4 regions of the Paenibacillus sp. JGP012 genome follow, and region 3 is predicted to be linked to each of the others. Evidence: predicted binding sites of a transcription regulator. Region 3 holds the regulator's gene; each other region holds the start of a gene.
What was found. The regulator Rex, encoded in region 3, represses fermentation and respiration genes when NADH is low (regulators of the CRP and FNR family bind a similar motif). The targets are predictions, from matches to a motif close to TTGTGAAATATTTCACAA.
Positions count from the first base shown of each region.

Region 1: a site for Rex is predicted at 2,504-2,521, ahead of HNR77_RS04790 (formate/nitrite transporter family protein). Genes of this name have one in related genera too.
Region 2: a site for Rex is predicted at 4,206-4,223, ahead of pflB (formate C-acetyltransferase). Genes of this name have one in related genera too.
Region 4: a site for Rex is predicted at 4,361-4,378, ahead of adhE (bifunctional acetaldehyde-CoA/alcohol dehydrogenase). Genes of this name have one in related genera too.

Region 1 is NZ_JACHKG010000002.1:531,427-537,359, reverse strand. Features, by position in the region: gene HNR77_RS04795 (molybdopterin-containing oxidoreductase family protein) at 1-1,074, opposite strand, end outside; gene HNR77_RS04790 (formate/nitrite transporter family protein) at 1,554-2,417, opposite strand; gene HNR77_RS04785 (FAD-dependent oxidoreductase) at 2,711-4,072, opposite strand; gene HNR77_RS04780 (glutathione peroxidase) at 4,488-4,967, opposite strand; gene HNR77_RS04775 (ferric iron reductase) at 5,136-5,933, opposite strand, start outside.
Region 2 is NZ_JACHKG010000017.1:111,013-116,945, forward strand. Features, by position in the region: gene HNR77_RS19625 (stalk domain-containing protein) at 1-754, opposite strand, end outside; gene pflA (pyruvate formate-lyase-activating protein) at 1,032-1,784, opposite strand; gene pflB (formate C-acetyltransferase) at 1,864-4,122, opposite strand; gene HNR77_RS19640 (hypothetical protein) at 4,549-4,899, opposite strand; gene adhE (bifunctional acetaldehyde-CoA/alcohol dehydrogenase) at 5,044-5,933, opposite strand, start outside.
Region 3 is NZ_JACHKG010000015.1:64,662-70,594, forward strand. Features, by position in the region: gene dinG (ATP-dependent DNA helicase DinG) at 1-2,479, shown strand, start outside; gene HNR77_RS18195 (redox-sensing transcriptional repressor Rex) at 2,726-3,382, shown strand; gene HNR77_RS18200 (amidohydrolase) at 3,366-4,673, shown strand; gene HNR77_RS18205 (DUF5590 domain-containing protein) at 4,725-5,255, shown strand; gene HNR77_RS18210 (hypothetical protein) at 5,575-5,933, shown strand, end outside.
Region 4 is NZ_JACHKG010000017.1:117,193-123,125, reverse strand. Features, by position in the region: gene HNR77_RS19670 (ThuA domain-containing protein) at 1-691, shown strand, start outside; gene HNR77_RS19665 (winged helix-turn-helix transcriptional regulator) at 1,016-1,312, shown strand; gene HNR77_RS19660 (hypothetical protein) at 1,502-2,233, shown strand; gene HNR77_RS19655 (hypothetical protein) at 2,429-3,145, shown strand; gene HNR77_RS19650 (Crp/Fnr family transcriptional regulator) at 3,304-4,020, opposite strand; gene adhE (bifunctional acetaldehyde-CoA/alcohol dehydrogenase) at 4,458-5,933, shown strand, end outside.

The DNA.
Region 1 (5,933 bases), on a different contig from region 3:
CACTCGCGGCTCAGCATGCTTCCGCAAGTCCGGCCGCTCCAGCGCGTCGCTATTCGTGCTCGCATAACTGTTGGTGCGCACCGCACCGCCGCCGCGCTGCAGCCACTGCCCTGTTATTGCGGGCAGGCAGGCAATGCTGCGCACGTTCATGCCGCCATTGTCATGATGCTGCAGACCATTGCCAATATGAATGTAAGCGGCCTGAGCACCGCCATACAGCTCAGCCAGCTCCACAATGGTTTCCACAGGTACACCTGTTATACGTGCTACACGCTCCGGGGTGTAACTGCGCACATGCTCGCGCAACGCTTCGTGTCCCACGGTATATTTTTGCATAAACGCTTCATCCGTAAGTCCACGCTCAAACAGCACATGCATCAACCCCAGCGCCAGCGCACTGTCTGTACCCGGATAGAGTGGAATAAACCAGTCTGCCCATTGCGCCGTACGATTGCGATGTACATCAATGACTACGATTTTGGCTCCGTTCTTGCGTGCCTTCTCTGCAAGTACAACCTGATGCATGTTCGTACTAACGATATTCCCGCCCCAGACAACAATCAGATCGGCATGCTCCGTATCCTCAGGCAGCGTGCCGCGGTTGGCTCCCATCGTATATTTCCAGCCTGTATTGCCCGCAGCATTACAGATCGTCTGCTCCAGCACGCTTGCTCCCAGCGCATTGAAGAAACGTCGATCCATGCCATCCACCCCGAGTATGCCCATATTGCCGTAGAAGCTGTATGGCAGGATGCTCTCGGGTCCATAGGTTGCGGACAGTTCCTTGAACCTTGTCGTAATTTCCTGAATGGCTTCATGCCAGCTGATCCGCTCGAACTTGCCTTCGCCTTTGGCGCCGATACGTTTCATCGGATATTGAAGACGCTCGGGGTGATATACCCGCTCCGTCATATTTCGAACTTTATTACAGATCGCACCCTTTGTGATCGGATGGTCCGGGTTCCCGGTGACCTTTACAATTTTACCGTTCTCTTTATGTAACAGCAGACCACATGTGTCTGGACAATCGAGCGGGCATACCGCTGGAAACACACCATTCTCCTGATCGATCATCTTCTGGCTCCCCCTCTTTCAACAGCTATCCCTATATGATATCCCTTTCAAAGTCATACCGTAAAGAGAACAGGAACAATTCGCCCAATCTTCATGATTTCAACGCTTTTTCTGTCCTTATGCGAGCTGAAAAAAAAGTTTTCACCTGTGTGATTCATTCTTGAAATCCGGGGGTAAATTAAAAACAAGGCATTAGGCTAGTGTTTCCCCACTTCCTCCTCATGCCATATCATGGACCACTCCCGAAATTCGCCATGGACAGGTTTCGTTCCCCCGAACCTTTTCATGGCGAATTTATTTTGCGTTATTTTAGGATAATACCAAAAAAGATGATCACATCTCATTGCGGACAGGACCAATGGTCACGCCATCTATGAGATGAATCATCTTTGTTAAGCTTGCATATCTGTTTGCTTACCTGCATATTTGTTCGCCTGGCCGCATGTATAGTTTCGTTTATTGAACGCTCTGCCCGTTTGTTAAGCCTGTTTGCTCCACATGCCTCTTGCATCAGCCTCCACAGAGCTAACCGCAGCAGAAGCAGGAGCAGTCGTCTCAGATTTCACTACCGGCTCAGTCTTGCGCAGATAGACCATCCAGTACGCAGCCGCTACAAATAAAGCCCCGCCTGTCAGATTACCCAGCCACACCGGAATAAAATTCATGACATATTGTCCCCAGGTGTAATGACCTTCGAAGATCGCTGCGGGGATCAGGAACATATTTGCTACAACGTGCTGAAAGCCAATAGCGACAAAGGCCATCGTCGGGAACCAGATACCCAGAATTTTACCGCTCATCGTATCCGCAGCATAGGACAACCATACAGCAAGCGCCACCAGCCAGTTACAGCCAATACCGGATATAAAAGCCTGGAAGAAGCTATCGTGCAGCTTGTGTCCTGCCATATCAACCACTTTGGTCAGATATACGCCATCTGCAGTAAGACCCAGTACATGACCAAAGAAAAAGGCAACAAACAGTGCACCCAGCAGATTGCCAAGCGTCACCAGCAGCAGGTTCTTCAGCATGCTAGCGGGTGTGATTTTACGAGTAATTGCCGCAAGCGGTACAGCCATCATGTTACCTGTCAGCAACTCCCCGCCGCCGATCAATACCAGAATGAGCCCCACCGGGAACACGGCTGCTCCAATAAATGTGGCTATGCTGCCCCATTCCGCTGGTGCAGACGCGATAACACGAATATCCAGCAGAAATCCGAGCGCAATGAATGCCCCGGCCAGAAAACCGAGAATCAGCACCGAGGACACTGGATTCTGTGCTTTTTTCATCCCAGTCTGTGCTGTATATTGTGCAACCTCAAGAGGTGTTTTGGCCGCCATAAGTCATCCTCTCCTTTTTCTTCTATCCGTCTCAAAATGTAATTTTCTATCTATGTATTTATTGTATATCGGCTGTACATAAAACTTTGTGCAAATAATCACAATAATTCTCTGTTCATTATTCAGGATAGCAAAAGAAAAGACTGACGGTATTCCCGCCAGCCTTGGTTCTTCATAACTCCATATCATTTGTTTAACAGCACTAGATGTGTCTCAGCATCTGTTCTAACTGAATCAGCTTATTAAGCTTTACTTTACTAAGTCGTACCCAATGGTGTTATTGCCTTGATGCCTTACACCAACGCCGGTGCTTTAACCTCTACTGGTGGCAGCGCCTGCAAACCTGCAGTGTTCAGGAAGTTCCACGGTTTGTTGTAGTGCGGCTGGAAGAAGAAGTCGATAAACGCCAGCTCATCCACCGTCATGTTGTTCTGAATGCAGACCGAGATTGTATTGATCGACTGAGTCAGGTCTACTTGAGACATAATCTGTGCGCCGACGATACGGCGGGTTGCTTGCTCATAGATCACTTTCAGCAGCAGCTTCTCTGCGGTTGGCATAAATTCCGGGCGATAGCTGTCCTCCAGCACCACCGCTTCCACAATCAAGCCCTCCTCGGCGGCCGATGTCTCGGTCATGCCCGTTCCTGCAATGTTTTGCTCATATATTTTAATGCCCGATGTCCCTTGTGTTCCCATATATGGAGTCGTTGGACGAACCAGATTACGTGCAACGAGTGTACCCATGCGAACCGCATTGGTGGCAAGCGGGATGTAGGAAGCTTTGCCTGTTGGATTGTAATGAATCGCACAGCTGTCTCCTGCTGCAAATACGTCCTTTTGGCTGGTCTGCATATATTTGTCCACGATGATTGCTCCGTTCGGCAGCATATCCACCTGGCCTTTGAGCAGCTCCGTGTTCGGGCGGAACCCGATGCAGAGGATGACCAGGTCCGTCTCGAACTCCCCTTTGGACGTGATGACTTTGGTGACTTTGCCATTCTCGCCAGTAAACTTCTGCACGGTTTGGCCCAGAGCAAGTGTGATGCCTTTTTCCGTCAAGGTGTGCTCGATTGCATCCGTGAATTCAGGGTCCAGATATTTGTTCAAAATACGATCCACACTGTCAATCAGCGTCACTTCCTTGCCGTTCATCTGGAACGCTTCAACCAGTTCAACACCAATATATCCTGCACCAACCACGGTTACCCGTTTGGCGTCTTTTGCTTTTTCGATGATCGTATTGGAGTGATTGTAGTTTTTGCAGAGCAGGATGTTGTCCATCTCAATGCCTTCCAGCTTCGGAACAACTGGCCAAGAACCTGTAGTTACGATCAGCTTGTCAAATGGTTCTTCTAATTCTTCCCCGGTTTGCAGATTTTTAGCCCGCAGCTTGTGGCCTTTGGCATCCACTTCGGTAACCTCATGCAGCATTTTGGTCACTACACCGAGGTCTGCCAATTGATTCGGCGAAGAATAGAACAGGCCGTCCGGGTCTTTGACCACTCCACCAACGTAAAGCGCAATGCCGCAGGACAGGAAGGAAATATTGTCATTGCGTTCATATACGGTAATGGTTGCATCCGGGTAAAGTTTGGCGGTATTCACGATGGCTGCTGTCCCTGCATGTGTACATCCGATCACGGCGATTTTCATAGGTAGTTCCTCCTTGGAGTATATAAAAATGATGAAAGATAAACGTCATTGTAATCACTGCTTGAGTATTTGTGAAACATTTCACTACAAAATCGATGGTTTATGTGATTTATTTCACTTTGTACACTCATTATAATGTGATCTTTTTCACATTGCAAGAGATTTCGCCAAAATCTTTTTATTTGTCATTTCAAAATGAAATCTTGCTGCCTCAATCCTCTTTTTCTCAGTACGCTCATTTTTCCCGAACCACAACTCACTTATGCTACCCAATATGTTCAATTTTCGCAGAAGTATCACAGTATTCATGAGTTCATATCCATGGAAAACAGAAAAAAAGCCTGTCCCTCTAATTACAGAAGGATGGGCTTTTCGTTATGTGTGACCTCACATGTCACACGTTATAACATTCGTTTTATGCAAGCAGTTGCTCAATAGCAGCACTCATGGACTCTGGAGATTCCTTAGGTTCGATGCGGCCAACAACTTCACCCTCGCGGTTCACAAGGAACTTGGTGAAATTCCATTGGATATCACTCGTTTCACCCACACCAGGCTGCTGCTGCTTCAAATATTGAAACAAAGGATGAGCCCCTTCTCCATTTACATCCACTTTGGCAAAGACCGGGAAGTTCACGCCATAATTGATCTGGCAAAAGGACTCCGCCTCCTCGCTTGTCCCCGGCTCCTGACCACCAAACTGATTGCAAGGGAAACCAAGCACGACCAGACCTTGATCGCGATAACGGTCATAGAGCTTCTGCAAATCACCGTATTGCGGGGTGAGTCCACATTGACTGGCTGTGTTCGCAATGACGAGCACCTTGCCTTGATACATATCCAGCGGCACTTCCTGATTCCCGGTGGTTACTGCTTTGTATGAATATACGGACATTGCTGATTCCTCCTATGGCATAGTTTAATTTTTACAATATTGAAAGGCAATCGAACGATAACTAAGAAAGGCACTTGGACTATAACCAGCCTCTGGCTAATGAAGCTTGAAAAGATACAGCCCGCACCTGTCTTCCATTATAGCCCTGTTCCATTGCATACATCAAATTTACCGGGAAGCCAGAATTGCCTCATATCGCGTCTGCCGCTCAGCTTTACTCAGCTTGGGACAGGTATAACAATAATCCTGACCGCCATACACCTTATAATGCAAACAACAGGTTGATTTCATTAACGTCTTTTCCCCGGGTTGATAGGGACTGTCTATCTCTACCGGTTTGAATTTCAGCAGGTTTTTACGCAATCCCAGAATGTCTGGCGACATCGTAATCACATGTTCATATCCCTGAACAACAGCTTCACGCTCATGATCTGTAATGTCCATCTGGGTAGCCAGCGTTTTGAACCATCTCAGGATGGATGCAAGCTGTGCCCACATCTGCCCTGTATTTGCCTCGCCAGCCATTGCCACCCCTTCTATTAAAGGCCGGAGCTGTTCTCTGTAATATGATGTGAGCATAACCAGTCTTGCGGCAGTGGCTGCTTCATTGGAAGCATGTCCACCCTCGTTCGGAGGGGCTGGATGAGCTCGCTCGGTCCGATCTGTCAGTTGGAAAAGGAATGCTGGATACCCGTCCTTGACCACCAGATGCAGCCGGATATTGTCCAGAGAGAGATCTAATACCTTATCACACATGGCATTCATATAATGAATGCCCAGCAGCAATCCGCGAACGGAATGCATGAAATACACGGCTGCAGTTTGCAGGCTGTCCGCACGTAAATGCTCGTTATAAGCTGTCAGCATAACTCTCGCCTGCTCAGCGTCACGCAGCGATGCAAGAGATGCCGCGTATGCGGCATCTTGAGGAGTACTCATCGTAAAGCGTGCATACTGCTCTAGCCA
Region 2 (5,933 bases), on a different contig from region 3:
TCAATGCTTGAGTGATTGACGTCAGTGGAATCATGAACGTGTTTTTTTCCTGGTACGCAGGACCTTTCATCGTTCTGGATTGACCGTTGACGGTGTACACATTGCTGTTCGTTTTGAAGCGAAGTTCATCCGTACCACTTATAATAATGGTTTCTTTGGTTTTATTATCATACTTCACATCATAGCCTACCCGGTCTACCAGTGCGCGAATAGCCACATACGATACACCATTCTTCACGGCCATTGGCCGTCCAGCCAGGTAAGTCTTGCCATCCTGAACCATTTTATTGCTGTTCATGTACAAAGTCAGGTCTCCGCCCGAGCTTGCAGCTGCGGATGTTGTTCCTGTCGTTGGCTGCTCCACTTCAGCAGGCACAGGTGAACCATTTTCTTCGGTTGTTCCCTGCTCTTCGCCAGCTCCGGTTTCAGGTGTCACAGGCGTAACTTCTGTTGCAGAAGGAACCGATGTTTCCGGTTTTGTTTCTGTTTCTATAGTGCTTTCATTGTCAGCAGGTTTTGTGTTGCTTGTTGCATTTGTCGATGGATTGTTTGTTTGTTCAGATGCTGTGCCAGATTTCACTTCGGATTCGGCAATCGGCTGTTCTTTTTTTACAACCTCGACGGATTTCACTTTAGCGGTATTCACTGGTGTCGTTTCATTTGATTCAGCCGCTTGTGCATTTGCAGGAATTACGGCAAAGGCCTGAAAAACAGCAAAAGCGGTAAGTATGGACAATTTCTTCTTCAAATTCATTCTTTGTCTTTGGCTCCTTCTGCTCCCATTTATTAATATCCCCTCTAAAAGTCATATGATTAGACGCTCAGAAACGGGAAAAGTTGCTAAAAAGATTAAATTAGAATTGGAAATTTTATAATAGAAGTGAAAACTATGAAAATAGTTATCTGTTAAAATGAACAAACTCCCATCTGCGATATAAATAAGCACACAAATAAAAGCAGCCCTCACGAAACGATGTTCGTAAAGACTGCTTGGTAGCATGTGTTCAAGCCATAAATATTACAAGTTCTGCTTAATTCCCTGAGCAAGTTACACCTGCTGTTTCCGCACGCCCTTGCTCAATCAAGCGGTATGCTCGTTCCACTTCTTCTTCCGTAGGGGAAGGCACGCCATCCAGCGGATAGACCTTGCCCAGTGCTTCCCATTTGTATATTCCCATCTGATGATAAGGGAGAATTTCGAACTTCTCCACGCCGTTCAGTGTACCAATAAAACGTCCCAGGTCCAGCAGGTCCTGCTCCTGATCATGAATGCCAGGCACATATACATGTCTGATCCACATCTTCCTGCCATGTTCAGATAGCCATCTTGCTGTATTTAATGTACGTTCATTCGATTTACCCGTCAGCTTGATATGCTTCTCATCATCAATATGTTTCAAATCCAGCAATACAAGGTCTGTGTTGTCCAGCAGCTCATGAATTCGATCCGGTTCATTGAAGCCGTTGCTGTCCAGCGTAGTATGAAGTCCCCATCGACGTTTAACCTCTTTGAACACATCTGCAACAAAGTGTGCCTGAAGTGTCGGTTCACCGCCAGAAACGGTAAGTCCCCCGCCCGAGCTGCGGTAATAAGTCAGATACGGCTCAATCTCGGCCAGTACCTCCTCCAAGCTCATCTCTTTCCCGCCATCCAGTGCCCATGTGTCAGGATTATGACAATATTGGCATTTGAGCAGGCATCCTTGCATAAAAAGCACAAAGCGGATGCCAGGGCCGTCAACCGTCCCGAAAGTTTCGAGTGAATGAATATGTCCTTTAACCATGCTGCCTCTTCCTTTCTGTACCCGCATCCGCCATGCGTTTTTATTTTAAAGATAAAATACCTCTGTATACAGTGTCGGCTTACATCGAACCGTGGAATGTACGGTTAATGACATCGAGCTGTTGCTCGCGTGTCAGTTTAATGAAGTTAACTGCGTAACCGGATACCCGTACGGTCAGTTGCGGATAATTTTCCGGATGATCCATTGCATCGATCAACTGCTGACGATCAAATACGTTTACGTTAAGGTGATGCGCATTTTGACCAAAGTATCCATCCATCATTGCTGTCAGATTGGATTTACGTGCTGCATCTTCTTTACCCAGTGCTTTTGGCACGATGGAGAAGGTGTTGGAAATACCGTCCAGGCTGTGTTCATAAGGCAGTTTCGCTACAGAACCAAGAGATGCCAGCGCACCTTTTTTATCCCGACCATGCATCGGGTTTGCCCCTGGTGCAAACGGTTCGCCTGCTTTACGTCCATCTGGTGTTGTTCCTGTTTTCTTACCGTACACCACATTGGAAGTAATGGTCAGTACGGATTGTGTTGGCATTGCATTACGATATGCTTTGTGTTTGCGAATCATACCCATGAAGGTTTCCACCAACTCAACAGCAATGCTGTCTACACTGTCATCGTTGTTACCGTAGCAAGGGAATTCACCTTCAATTTCAAAGTCAATTGCGATGCCTTGTTCGTTGCGGATCGGTTTAACTTTGGCATATTTGATTGCACTGAGTGAGTCGGCCGCAACCGAGAGTCCGGCAATACCGCAAGCCATCGTGCGCAAAATGTCACGGTCATGGAGTGCCATTTCGATCCGTTCGTAGCTGTATTTATCATGCATGTAGTGGATCACATTCAGTGTGTTCATGTACAGTTTAGCCAGCCACTCCATCATCGGTTTGAAGCGTTTCATCACTTCGTTGTAATCCAGCACTTCACTTGTAATGGCAGGGTACTCTGGACCAACCTGTGCTCCTGATTTTTCATCACGTCCACCGTTGATTGCGTACAGCAAAGCTTTGGCCAAGTTGGCACGTGCACCGAAGAACTGCATTTGTTTACCGATCTTCATCGCGGATACACAGCATGCAATACCATAATCGTCACCGTAGATCGGACGCATCAGATCATCATTCTCATACTGAATGGAGCTGGTTTCAATGGATACTTTACTGCAGTAATCTTTGAAGGCTTCAGGCAGTTTGGTAGACCACAGTACGGTCAGGTTCGGCTCTGGTGCTGGACCCAGATTGTGCAGTGTGTGCAGGAAGCGGAAGCTGTTTTTGGTTACGCGTGTTTCACCATTAACGGACATTCCCCCGATGGACTCGGTTACCCATGTTGGGTCACCACTGAACAATTCGTTGTAATCCGGTGTGCGCAGGAATTTCACAATCCGCAATTTCATAACAAAGTGGTCAACCAGCTCTTGAGCCTGTTCTTCTGTCAGCACACCTTCTTGCAGGTCACGTTCAATGTAGATATCCAGGAAAGAAGACACACGTCCAAGGGACATCGCCGCACCGTTCTGTTCTTTGATGGCTGCGAGGTAACCGAAATACAACCATTGGAATGCTTCTTTTGCTGTTGTCGCTGGCAAGGAAATATCGAAGCCGTGCATTTCGCCCAGTTGCTTCAGTTCTTGCAATGCACGAATCTGTTCGGACAATTCTTCGCGAAGGCGAATCACATCTTCATCAATAACATCTACTTCAAGTGCGTTGAGCTCGCCTTTTTTGTGACGAATCAGGAAATCTACCCCGTACAAAGCAACCCGGCGATAGTCACCGATAATCCGGCCGCGGCCGTATGCATCCGGCAGACCTGTAATGATCCCTGCTTTACGTGCTGCACGCATCTCTGAAGTGTAAGCGTCGAATACACCCTGGTTATGCGTTTTGCGAATGTTTGTAAATATATCAATGACAGCTTGAGGCATTTCAAAACCATATGCTTCACATGCGTCAATCATCATACGAATTCCGCCGAATGGCTGAATGGAACGTTTGAATGGTGCATCTGTTTGCACACCGACAATCTGCTCTTTGGACTGATCCAGATAACCCGGTTGATGAGAAGTGATGGTTGAAGGGGTATTCACATCCACATCAAGCACTCCGCCATTGTCCCGTTCTTTTTTGGTTAAATCGGATACGATATCCCACAATTCTTTGGTATTCTGGGTAGCGCCTGCGAGGAAAGACTCATCCCCGTAATAAGGAGACAGGTTGTGCACCAGAAAATCATTCACATCTACGGTCTTGGTCCAAGTTCCTTTAGTAAAGTTTCTCCAGCCTGTTTGTTGTTTGACATCTTTTTCGATCACCGACATCTTAATCCCTCCGCTTTTTTGGATTTCTGGACACATCACATTGCTGCAGTACACGTATCATCAGATGTCCAGATCCGCGATTGATGTGAATTGTTTCACATGAGCCGGAACACGTTCTCTCTAGTTGGGAACCGGAACCGCGGAATGAATGTTTTTCTTACATTTTCAGTATACGTCTTGGTGCTTTCACCATCTGTGATTTTTGTCACAAAGCCAGCAATATACGTCACTCTGGCTGGGCGTTGTCTTCATTGCACATAGGTTGGAGTTGAGTTCACACTAGGCCACTCCGCGGGCAGCACAACTTCCGATCGCTGTTATCCCCGGATTTTTTCGATTCACTTTTTCCAAAGTGAAAATCCGGGGATAAAGGCGAACGCTCCGCTTCTCCAGTTTGTCCTGCCCGCTCCGTTAACGTGCGAACCTCTATTGTGCAAACAGCCACCTCCCCTCGTCGTTCCTCTTCCCTTTGGGGAGTGGTTGCTCCGCTACGCTCAGAGCAACCAAGGACTTTTCGGAGGTTCCTGAAAAACGGGCGCTCTGCCTCTCCGTTTTTCTGCCCATCTCTTTTGGTCTGCTTTCGTTGGTGCGCTGCGCGTGCTGTCTTCGTGCGGGCCCGCGACTGGACGCTCCTGAAAAACGGGCGCTCTGCTTCTCCATTTTTCTGCCCATCTCTTTTGATTTGCTTGCCTGGTACGCTGCGCGTGCTGTCTTCGTGCGGGCCTCGACTGAACGTTCCTGAAAAACGGACGCTCGCCTCTCCGTTTTTCTGCCCATCTCTTGTGGGGTTATCTCCCCTTTCCCACCTCCTTTCCTGCTTCTCTAATCCTTTGGCGACGATACGGCAATCGGGGCTCCCCAGCCTGGGGAACCCTGTGCAATTGCCTCAACCTTCGTGGTTGATGTTATTTATGCTGCTTGTTATTCAAACTTGCCATAGAATGCGTTGCGGTATACATCAGCCAGCTCAGTCACCAGCGGCAGTTTTGGATTCGCTGTTGTACACTGGTCTTCGAATGCACGATCTGCCAGATAGTCAACATGTGCTTCGAAGTCTTTGGCGTCAAATCCGATTTCCTGGAATGATTCCTCAATGCCCAGTTTTTTGTTCAGATCACGAATCGCTTTGATCAGGCTGTTTACGCCCTCTTCAGTTGTGCGAGCCGGCAATCCGAGAATACGTGCGATTTCAGCGTAACGCTCGTCAGCTACAAAGTGCGAATATTTCGGGAACGATGCAAATTTCGTCGGTTTTTTTGCATTGTAGCGAATCACGTGTGGCATCAGAATTGCATTTGTACGACCGTGTGCAGTGTGGTACTGACCGCCCCATTTGTGCGCCAAGCTGTGGTTAATTCCCAAGAATGCGTTGGCAAAGGCCATACCGGCAATGGTCGAAGCATTATGCATTTTTTCGCGAGCCAGTTTATCCCCTTGCAGTGCCGATTGCTCCAGATATTGGAACACCAGTTGAATTGCTTTGATGGCCAGGCCGTCTGTGTAATCATTCGCCATTACGGATACATAAGCTTCGATGGCGTGAGTCAGGACGTCCATCCCTGTATCAGCTACTGCTGTTTTTGGCAAGCTGTATACGAATTCCGGGTCCACAATCGCTACGTCCGGTGTCAGCTCATAGTCAGCCAGCGGATATTTGGTATTGCCTTGCTCTTTATCTGTGATTACTGCGAACGATGTAACTTCAGAACCTGTACCTGATGTGGTCGGGATCGCAACAAATTTTGCTTTGATGCCGAGTTTAGGATATTTGTAGATCCGTTTGCGGATATCCATAAATTTTTGTTTCAGGT
Region 3 (5,933 bases):
TCTGGGATCGTATCAGCTCGGTTACGTGTCAGCCGAGTTCGGATTTCAGCATGACCGTCCACATCAGGCGGACAGCGATGCACTTGCAACAGCTTATGTGCTGCTCAAGTGCCTGGATGAGCTTAGAGAGCTGCCTTTAATAACAATTCAGCGGCTTAGTGATCTGTTTGCGCCAGAGGATAGTGATCTGGGCTGGTTTTTGGACGGGCTGCGCAGCGAGAAGGAAGCTGAGCCAATACAAGACCTTGACGGGCATACGTATTATCGTCAGCTGGCGCTTAACGTCAGCGATTGGACGGAGATTGGAGCGCCTCGCGATGAGCGGGAAGCGAATCCGCTGGACGGGGTAAGCTTTGATCAGTTTATGGATCAGGTGAGAGCGAACCTCAAAGATACGCTGGAGCATTATGAAGAGCGTGAAGCACAGACACAGATGTTCAGCAGTGTACGACAGGCGCTGGATGAAGAGAAACATCTTCTTCTGGAAGCTGGAACGGGCACAGGGAAGTCACTGGGGTACTTGCTGCCGGCTATTTATGAAAGTGTTAAACAGGAGCAGAAGGTGATGGTGAGCACTCACACCATCAATTTGCAGGAGCAGCTGCGTGAGCGGGATATTCCCATGCTGACTCAGGTGGTGCCATTCCCGTTCAAGGCAGCTGTCTTCAAGGGCAGAGGGCATTACCTGTGCCTGCGCAAGTTCGAACACAAAATCAACAAACGTGAATTTGCTACGCCAAAAGAGGATTATTTCACAGCCGCTCAAATGATTGTATGGCTCACACAAACGGAAACGGGGGATGACGAGGAACTAAACCTCAGCGCACGTGGTGGCGACTTCTGGGAGACTGTTCAGAGCGAATCTGAATCATGTCTTGGCAGATCCTGTCCGTGGTTCCGCAAATGTTTCTATCATCGTGCCAAGCATGAGGCCGGGCTTTCGGACATTGTGATTACCAATCATTCGAAGCTGTTCACAGATGTGAAGGCTGCTCACCAGCTTTTGCCAGCATATGAAAGCCTGGTTATTGATGAGGCCCATCACCTGGAGGATGTTGCGGGTAAACATCTGGGTCTTCATATGAAGTATTTTACCCTTGTGCACACACTCACACGTTTGTTCAAGGACAGCCGTAACGGACAGCTTCCGATGCTGCGTTCACAGCTGTCAGGACACGAGAAAGGCGTGCAGTGGGGTTCCATGGTGGATGAGATGTTTCCTCTTGCTGTGGAAGTTAAGGAGCTCTGGGACCGTCTGAGCGACGCTCTGTTCAGCCTGCTTCCTGAACGCAGCGACGCGTCACCAGGCGAGACAGGACAATTCTCCCTGCGACTGAAGGCATCACAAAAGCCTGCGAAGTGGCAGGAGCTGCAGGATCTGGAGAACCAGATCTATGTCACTCTGGGCGATATGGTTCGCAAAGGCGACAAGCTGCTGCTTGAAGTGAAAGAGGATCAGGATGATTATCAGTCTGACAGCCTGATCACAGATATTACCGGACTGTTGAAGGATTTGACGACAATGAAGGAGAATCTGCGATTCTTCATGCGTATGGACGATGCCAAGACAGTGTACTGGATGGAAGCCAGCGGTCAGTTCCGCAGCAAGTCCCTTCAGTTATACGCTGTTCCGGTGGATGTAAGTGCACAGCTGAAAGAGATGTTTTTTGACAAAAAGAAAAGCGTTGTGCTTACATCAGCGACGTTGTCTGTCGACAAGTCCTTCCAGTTTATGATCGAGCAGCTGGGCTTGCAGGAGGCTGCGGACAATAATCGGCTGCTGACCTCCATGCTTCCTTCTCCGTTTAATTATCGTGAGCAGGCTTTGCTGGTGATCCCGCGTGATTTCCCGAGTCTGAAGGGCAGTGTCGGAGATGCACACTTTGTACAGATGCTGGTGCAATCGCTGGCTGAAGCGGCGATTGCAACTCGTGGACGGATGCTGGTGCTGTTCACCTCTTACAAAATGCTTCGCCAGGTATATGATCCGCTCAAGGAGGCCTTGTCGGGAAATGACATTTCTCTGCTGGGCCAAGGGGTGGACAGTGGCAATCGTTCCAAGCTGACCCGAAGATTCCAGGATGCCAAAGCGGCGGTACTGCTGGGTACGAGCAGCTTCTGGGAAGGGGTAGATATTCCAGGCGAAGCTCTCACCTGTCTGGCGATTGTACGACTGCCGTTTCAGCCTCCGAACCACCCGCTACTCGAAGCGAAGAGTGAACTGCTGGTGGAGCAGAAAAAAAATCCATTTATGAAGCTGTCTGTTCCACAGGCGGTCATCCGGTTCAAGCAGGGATTTGGGCGACTGGTTCGTACCGGCAAGGATCGGGGTATTGTCATCGTGTATGATACCCGTGTGATCGAGGCCTACTACGGCAAGTATTTCCTGTACTCACTGCCTGGACCGAAGATGGAACATATGCTTACAGAACAGATGGTACCGCGTATTTCCGAGTGGCTGGATCAACCTGCCGAGTAGCAAAAATATTCATTTTTTGTAAGCTATGGCATTGCATTGTGCTTTAACATGGCGTTACACTCGAAAGAGACTTTACAGGCAGAACATCATGGACTTATAAATTTAACTTGCAGGGCATTCTGTATATATATAAATAATGCAGCTATGCATAGGTAGATATACAGAATGCCCATCTTTTCAATATGTATTTTGATATCGCAGCATTATTTATAATTTTATCGTGGCAATGGTAAGGGGGAGCAATAAATGAAATCGGATAAAATTTCAGAAGCAGTAGTAAGACGTCTGCCTGTGTATTTGCGTTATTTGAATGAACTCGTGCAGCGTGAGGTGACAACGGTTTCCTCGCAGGAGCTTGGACAGCGCCTTGACTTGAATCCGGCCCAGATTCGCAAAGATCTGGCTTATTTTGGTGACTTTGGCCGTAAAGGCATTGGATATGATGTTTCTTACTTGATTGAGAAGATTCGTCACATTCTGAAAATAGACCAACAGATCAATGTGGCTCTGGTTGGAGCCGGTAATCTTGGACATGCGTTGTCGAATTATAATGCGTACCTCAAGGACAATATGAAGATTGTAGCTATCTTTGACGCATATGGTCCGAAAATCGGCAGCAAGATCAACAGTCTGACGGTCAAACCGATGGAAGAGCTGACCGAGGCGGTACAAAAAGATAACATCCGCATCGGCATCATCACGGTTCCTGATACAGAAGCTCAGAACGTCGCTGACCAGCTGATTGAGTCGGGGATTGAAGCCATTCTCAACTTTGCACCAACCATTCTGAAAACACCTCCGCATGTACGTATCCATCATGCTGATTTTACAACAGATTTGCTGAGCCTGGCTTATTACTTGGAGAACGGGAAGGACGAGGAGCAAGATGACAACAACGAATAAATGGGTAATTCACAACGGGAAATTTGCTGTAAACGAAGGTTCCAACTGGACAGTAGTGCAAGGATATATGGTTGTTGAGGATGACAAGATTGTGCATATTGGTGAGACGCTGCCGGAAGGAAACGAGCATCTGACTAAAGTGGATGGAAAAGGGCTCCTCTTCCTGCCGGGTCTGATCAATACGCATGGTCATGCAGCGATGTCACTGCTTCGCGGCCATGGCGATGATCTGGCATTGCAAGTGTGGCTGCAGGAAAAAATGTGGCCAATGGAAGCCAAAATGACTTCCGAGGACGTGTATTGGGGAGCATCGCTTTCCGTGCTTGAGATGTTGAAAGGCGGCACAACAGCATTTCTGGATATGTACGATCATATGGATCAGGTCGCAAAAGTGGTGGAACAGTCCGGGGCAAGAGCTGCGCTTGCGCGTGGTGTAATCGGACTTTGTTCGGAAGAAGAGCAGATGCGCAAGCTGGAAGAGTCTGCAGCATTTGCACGTGAGTGGAATGGACAGGCGGGTGGACGCATCACAACCGTAATTTCTCCGCACGCACCCTATACTTGTCCTCCAGACTACATAGAGAAGCTGGTACAGGTTGCACATGATCTGGACCTGCCGCTGCATACACACATGTCAGAAACCTTACGTGAAGTTGAGCAAAACGTAACAGATTATGGTCTGCGTCCAGTGGCACATCTGGAGAAACACGGCTTTTTCTCCCGCCCTTCTCTGGTAGCTCATGCGGTGCATCTGAACGATGAAGAGATCGAAATTTTGGCGCGTCATGATGTTGCCGTATCTCACAATCCGGGGAGTAATCTGAAGCTGGCCTCCGGGGTAGCGCGTGTTCCAGCGCTGCTAAAAGCCGGAGTGACGGTATCACTGGGGACAGATGGCCCTGCGAGTAATAACAATCTGGATATGTTTGAGGAAATGCGGCTTGCAGCCCTTATCCATAAAGGTGTATCCGGCGATCCGACAGCTGTACCTGCTGGTGAGGCGTTGCTGCTTGGAACAGGTTACGGTGCGAAGTCTATCTTCCTGAAGGATACAGGGATGCTGCAAGCGGGAATGAAGGCTGATTTTATTGCATTAGATATTGAACAGGCTCATTTCTATCCGCATACCGATCTGATTTCACATACGATATATTCTGCTTCTGCGAAGGACGTGCAGCACGTCTGGGTTGACGGGAAGCAGGTAGTGAAGCATGGTGAATGTTTGACACTTGATGAAGAGCGTATTTTGCGAGAAGCTCAGCAGGCATTTGACCAGCTGCTTGCTCGTTAAGGAATAGACAGGCTGCCGTGTGCAGTTTTTCAAGGAAAGGAAGTTCAGCTCTTGAAGAAAAAAAAGAAGTGGATCTGGATATCGCTGCTCATCCTCGTTCTGGTTTTGTTTGGACTTCAGCAATATTATGTCTACGTTACACAGGATCAGCGCCAGGAGGAAGCACTGGCGATTCAGGCGGCGAAGGACCAGCTCGGCATCACATCACCGGATGAGCTCCGCAAATACGTCTGGGGCGAAAAAGAAGGCGATGACAATATCTATTGGACGATGACGGCCAAAAATAAAGATAATCAGGATATCCTGGTATGGGTGAAGTTTGATATGAATAATCAGCCTGTGCAAGGTACGGGCGGGGTTCACAGTGAGCTGTTGCAGAACGGGATGTCTGAAACACAAATTCGCAGTCGCTTCGAATCTGATGTGCCTGGCGGCGAGATTAAACGGATCATGCCCGGAGTGGTGAATAATATTTACGTTTGGCAGGTATATTACAAAGCGGATACACACAATTATTATCGGTTTTACCGATTCAGCACTGGGGAGCAGGTGGACCTGGTGTATACAGTTCCTAACAGCTAGCCAAGAAACCGGCAGTCGATACATCGACTGAACCGGTTTTTTGGCATGTTCATGATATTAAATGCTGTCAAAATAGCTTATTTTAAAGTTTAATAGTGTTAATCGATGATATTCATGAAACTTTTAATATAGTTAAATTTAATATTTTATTCATATTTTCACCTTCGATATTGTATATACGATGTGATATACTCAAATATGTACTGAAGTTAACAAATAACGCAAACAAATCTGCAACAGTTATTGCAGATATCATGTACAGCTAACTATATAGGCCTGTAGATCATGTATAGGCTCATTTTTGGGAGGGGAAATTCAATTGAAGCTGAAAGTAATGCCTATTATTATTACTGCCGTTGTTTCTGCCGTCCTGTTGTTTGGAGGTTGGTTCATATATCGACAAGTCGCTGTACAAAGTCCGATTGAAAAGATGGTTACACAGTATGATGGTGTCAACAGTGCTCAGATAACTATTAACCGCAATGATGTGCATATGAAACTTGATCTGAAACCTAATGTCGATTTAGGCAGACTCGTGCAATACATTCATCGAGAAGGACAGAACCTGATCGGTTCACGTGCACTTAAACTGGACGTCGTGGATCATTCGAACGAAGCTTTGGAGAGCTGGTGGGGCGATGCGATGTTTACAGTCGCTCAAGCGATGGAAAACAAACA
Region 4 (5,933 bases), on a different contig from region 3:
GAAAATCCATGATGAAGTAAAAGAAGTTTATCCGGACGGTCTGCACCGTGCACTTGCTGACGGACTTGGCGGTGAAGGATTTGCGATACGTACAGCTACTCTGGATCAGCCCGAACACGGTCTGAGTGATGAAGTGCTGGATTCCACAGATGTGTTGATATGGTGGGGACATATGGCACATGATCGCGTGAGTGATGAGATTGTACAGAAGGTTACACAGCGTGTATTGAGCGGTATGGGTATGATCGTGCTGCATTCCGGGCATTTTTCCAAACCCTTCAAGGCGCTGATGGGAACAAGCTGTGATCTCAAGTGGCGTGTAGCAGATGAGCAGGAGATTGTATGGTGTGTCAATCCGTCGCACCCGATTGCTGAAGGCATCGAGGGCAAGATTGTTTTGGAAAAAGAAGAAATGTACGGTGAGTTCTTCGATATTCCCGTGCCGGATGAGCTGATATTTGTCAGCAACTTTCAAGGTGGAGAGGTGTTCCGAAGCGGATGCACATTCCGCCGCGGTGAAGGTAAAATCTTTTATTTCCGTCCAGGCCACGAGACATACCCGACCTATTACCATCCGGAGATTTTAAAAGTGATCAGCAACGCTGTAAAGTGGGCTTATCCGGCCCGCAGCTTCAAACCGCAATATGGCAAGAGTGAACCTGCAAGACCAATTGGTGGCGTGCTGGTCTAAGCCGCAGCAGTTTTATCCATGGACGATTTTCATAAAATGACTGAAATAGCTCAAGAGCCCTTCTCCCGGTTGCAGAACTGTGGCAGAAGGGCTTTTTTTGGGTATTATAATTATAATGGTTGTTAAACGATTTTTTCCATGGTTACCTGACGCTACGTGTTGTATACTGTAGGTGTTAGTTCGAAGTCTCGCTTCTAAAATTTGAAGTTTTTTGAGGCAGGCGTTTTCTTTACAGTTTAAATATGTTATTATGAAATATACTAACAAAATGTAAGCAGATTGATCTCTAAAGAGGTGATGAAAGTGGAAGATCAAGATTTGCGGATGTGTCCGCGTTTTGAAACGGCGTTTTCTTTTTTGGGCAAACGCTGGAACGGTTTGATTATCCAGACATTAATGAGTGGTTCAAAGCGATTTAAGGACATCTCCAATCTGATTCCGTCCATGAGTGACAAGATGTTGTCTGAACGGATGAAAGACCTGGAGAGCGAAGGTATTCTGGTACGCCATGTGTATCCTGAAACACCTGTGAGAATTGAATATGAGCTGACCGAGAAGGGCAAAGCCTTACAGCCTGTAATGAATCAGATTCAAGACTGGGCAGAGCATTGGGTTGAGTAAACCCGAGGTGTGCGGCCTGAAGCAAACAAAAACAAAAACTCCTTGATTTCCTTGGAATCAGGAGTTTTTTGTCTTCTGAAACCGGTTGGAACGTGCTTTTTCTTGCGCCCTGTGCACATGTTGTCATGAGATGTAGTATAATCTATAGAAAATGGCCGCAGGCGGCCGGAGCGAAGGAGGCCACTTGTCATGAGAGAAGAAAGCTTATCCCGTGAAATACGCTACGGCAAACAAGATATTGCGGAACTTGAGAGCGCATCCATTCAGGTTCATCTCATTTATCAGAAAACGGCGGAACTGTTCAGGCGCACAGCCAATTCACATGAGGACCAGGATAACCCCCCTCAAGCCGAAGATCATATGATCGACTTTACTGGCTTGGTGTCGTCTCCGGCAGTGCTGCAAAAGTGGATTCAGGCGCCTGGCGGCTGGAAATGTATCGGTTGTGAGCTGAGGGTACCGGATGAGAAGAGCGCTCATGAAAAACAACAACTTCTTAGCGATCGGCTCTATATGAAGGCAGCGAATGGTAAACGGGTGCAGATCGAGATGCTGATTCAGGCAGTCGTCTGGTCACAATATGAAAAAATTCGAATGCTGGCCCCATGGCTGGGTGACGAGCCATTCTATACAACGGAGGAACTGGATGTTATCGCACGTTATATCGTGCCCACCTACTTCTCGGATCGCCCGTTTAATGAGCAGGGGAAGCTGTTCAAAATTCATCAGCCCTACGGATATATTCCGCTTTATCAGGAATACGTGGATGCTCCTTCCTGCTGTGTGCAGGTTGATGGTGAGCTTCTGGAAGGCCGTTTGTTAACAGGTGTATTTGTATCCGAGACTCAAACTTTTGGACTCAATCCTTATCTGAAGGATGGGGACGGAGGCCGAACATATATGCAAGCTTTTGTACAATAGTCAGTCTTGTCCAAAGCCGGACAAACGCTGGTATAGAGGGCCCTTATCGCAGGGGCCTTTTTTGATTTGTCTGTTACAGGAGAAGGCTGCCTGATAAAAGTAACGGCTTTGATACTGTTTTTTATGAAGGAATGTGCCATAATAGAGGTTATGGACAACAGGGTGAATGATTTTACGCAGGGTGGTGTTACCTACATGATGAAGACAATTCCCGGTTACATAGGTCTATGTTTGCTTATACTCGCCGTTCTAACGGGCTGTACCCGAGAGCCGCAGCCAGCAGAGCAGCCGGTTGTCTCGGAAAAGGATTCGGCCAATACAATTACAGTTTCGATTGATGGCAGTACGTTTTTACCTGATGCGACCAAGTCCATCAAACGTGATTTCAGTCAAGGTCTGACGCTCAAAAAAGCACTGCTGAACAGCGGGCTGGTTGATTTTACGGCAGACGGCAAACGGATCCAATCCGTTGGTGAGGTTTCGCTGGATTCTTCCTTGACCTGGGCAGTGAAGCTGAATGGCAAGGACATTGAACAGGAAAACTGGGATATCGAGCTTCATGCCAAAGATGAGGTTACTATATATGTCAAAGCTGCTGATCGTGGTGGGGATGGAGTCGCATATCAGACAACCCTGCTGAAAGTGAGTGGCGGCAGCATCAAGCCAAGTCTGAAACGGCAATATGCCGGCATTTATGTACAGGAGTGCACGGTTCGTGACGTATTAAAATCGAGTGGTGTTGTGCGTATGTCGGAAAATAACAAATTTGTTGTTGCCGTAGAAAATGTTATCCCTGGTATGAATGAGCGCTGGGTTATTATGGTGAATGACAAGGAGCTAATGGAGAACGGTCTGGATATGAAATTAAGTCCGCGGGATGCGATAAAGCTCGAACTGGCCAAAGTTTCCTGAATGAGCCTGACATATAGAATGAAGCAGGAAAAGCCCAACGGTTTTAACCAGGTTGGGCTTTTTCTTGTGTAATTAAGCATTAAGCATTAAGCATTGAGTATGACAACCAATTTTGCCGAAACGCTTCGGTGAATTGCTTGATTACTTGATTTTTCGCATCAGATGCGGCAAATTTCATTCGGACACAGTTCGCAATGACAGATGCCCTGCAGCATTTTCAAGTCTTTAATGACAATCATGCCGTTGTCATATTCGAGCGCGTCTTTTTTACGAAGATCGCTGAGCATGCGGTTTACACTTTCACGGGTAGCACCAATCATATTGGACAGGTCCGTGTGCGTAATTTTTTTATGAATAATCACATGATCCCCATGCGCTTCCCCATAGGAATTCGACAGCCGGATCAGCGTAGAGCAGAGGGCCCCGGGTTTTCCGTATAACATCAGATCACGGAATTTGGTTTGCGTCAGACGGTGGTGAATGCCCATCCATTTCATAAAATCAATGGCAAAGTCACAATGCTGGCAGATCAGCATTTCCAGGTCCTTGTGCTCCAGCACACCAATCTCGCTGTCCTCCAGCACTTCTGCCGAAAAGCTGTGTCTGGAACCAAAGAAGGGATCGGCCTGCCCGATCATATCACCAGTCTGATACATATACATGATCAGTTCCTTGCCTTCGTCGGTGGATTTGGTAATCTGGGCACGCCCCCGTTTCATATAATAAAGCTTGTCGGAGACGTCACCTTCCCAGTAGAGGTGTGTTCCTTCCGGGTAAGTACGGTCCTTCATTGTGACGAGCAGATGATTAAAATTGACTTCCGAGAAACAGCTGGTGTTACCGCGTTTTTCCAGTACGTTTGTTAAATCTCCCATACGTTGCTCTCCCCTTTGTATCCATCGACGGCTATCCTTTAATAAAAACAGCCCCGTGGTTTGCCGCAAGCTGTGCCATCCTGATCTGGTCATCTCGGCCGTGTGGAGGTACGGTACAAATTGCGGTGGTTCAATTTTTAAGTTCAGTATATACCTAATCCTGGGGTTTGAGGGGCATGGAAAGCCTGTAAAAATGGCGAAATTTCAAACATTGTGATTAAATTCACTTTCAAAAGGGAAGTATGAGTCTGACAGCACTATATTTAAAATAGGAAGCAAAATAACAGGGGAAGAGGGCTTGCCGAAGGCTGTTAAAAACTTAAATAAAATTTGTTATACTTTGTGAAAAAAATCACATATTTATTCTTTTACGCATGGTACGATGTGCATGTAAAGAAGAGAGACAAACAATACGAACCTTTAGGAGGATGAGGGAGATGGCTGTGAAGAATGAGGTCGCCCCAGTAAAAGAACCGACAGCAGGTCAGTATATTCAAACGTTAATCGACAAAGCAAACAAAGCACATGCAGCATTCATGTCCATGGATCAGGAACAAATTGACCGGATTGTGCAGGCGATGGCGCTTGCGGGACTGGATAAACATATGCTGCTCGCCAAAATGGCCGTTGAGGAAACAGGCCGCGGTGTTTATGAAGATAAAATCACTAAAAATATTTTTGCAACTGAATACATCTATAATAGCATTAAATACGAAAAAACAGTAGGTGTCATTGAGGATAACGAGTACGACAGCTTTCAGAAAATTGCGGAGCCCGTTGGCATCATTATGGGGATTACGCCAGTAACCAATCCGACGTCAACCACGATGTTCAAAGCATTGATTGCGATCAAAACACGTAACCCGATCATCTTTGGTTTCCACCCATCTGCACAGAACTGCAGCCGCGAGGCGGCAAAAATCTTGCTAGAAGCTGCTGTGAAGCACGGTGCTCCGGCTGGCTGTATCCAGTGGATCGACGATCCATCCATGGATCGCACCAACGCACTCATGAATCACAATGATGTAGCGCTCATCCTGGCAACAGGTGGATCAGGAATGGTTCGAGCAGCGTACAGCTGTGGTAAACCTGCACTCGGCGTAGGACCTGGTAACGTACCATGCTTTATTGAGAAAAGTGCAGATATCAATCAGGCGGTAACGGATTTGATTTTGTCGAAATCTTTCGATAACGGTATGATCTGTGCATCTGAACAAGCGGTAATCATTGAAGAGCCGATCTTTGATCAAGTGAAAAAGAAAATGATTGCGAACGGCTGTTACTTCGTCAACAAGGATGAAGCGGCCAAATTGACAGCAGGTGCAATCAACGCAGAGAAATGTGCGGTTAATCCGGCAATTGTAGGTCAGTCCGCTGTGAACATTGCAAAAATGTGCGGAATTGAAGTACCGGCAGGTACTAAAATTCTGGTAGCCGAGATTGAAGGCGTGGGTACAAAATTCCCGTTATCTGCAGAGAAATTGAGTCCGGTGCTCGCTTGTTACAAAGTAAAAACAGCAAAAGACGGGATCGAGCGTGCAGCAGAAGTGGTAGCGTTTGGTGGTATGGGTCACTCCTCCGTTATTCACTCGAACAATGAAGAAGTAATCAACCAATTTGCAGATCGCCTGCAAACAGGACGGATTATCGTGAACTCCCCATCCACACACGGCGCGATCGGTGATATCTACAATACCAATATGCCATCATTGACTCTTGGATGCGGCTCGTATGGACGTAACTCAACTTCTTCGAACGTTACAGCTGTGAACTTAATCAACGTGAAAAGGGTGGCTCGCCGTACCGTGAATATGCAATGGTTCAAAGTACCGAACAAAGTCTACTTCGAAAAAGGCGCAACACAATATCTTGCCAAAATGCCGGATATTACTCGCGTAGCAATCATTACCGAT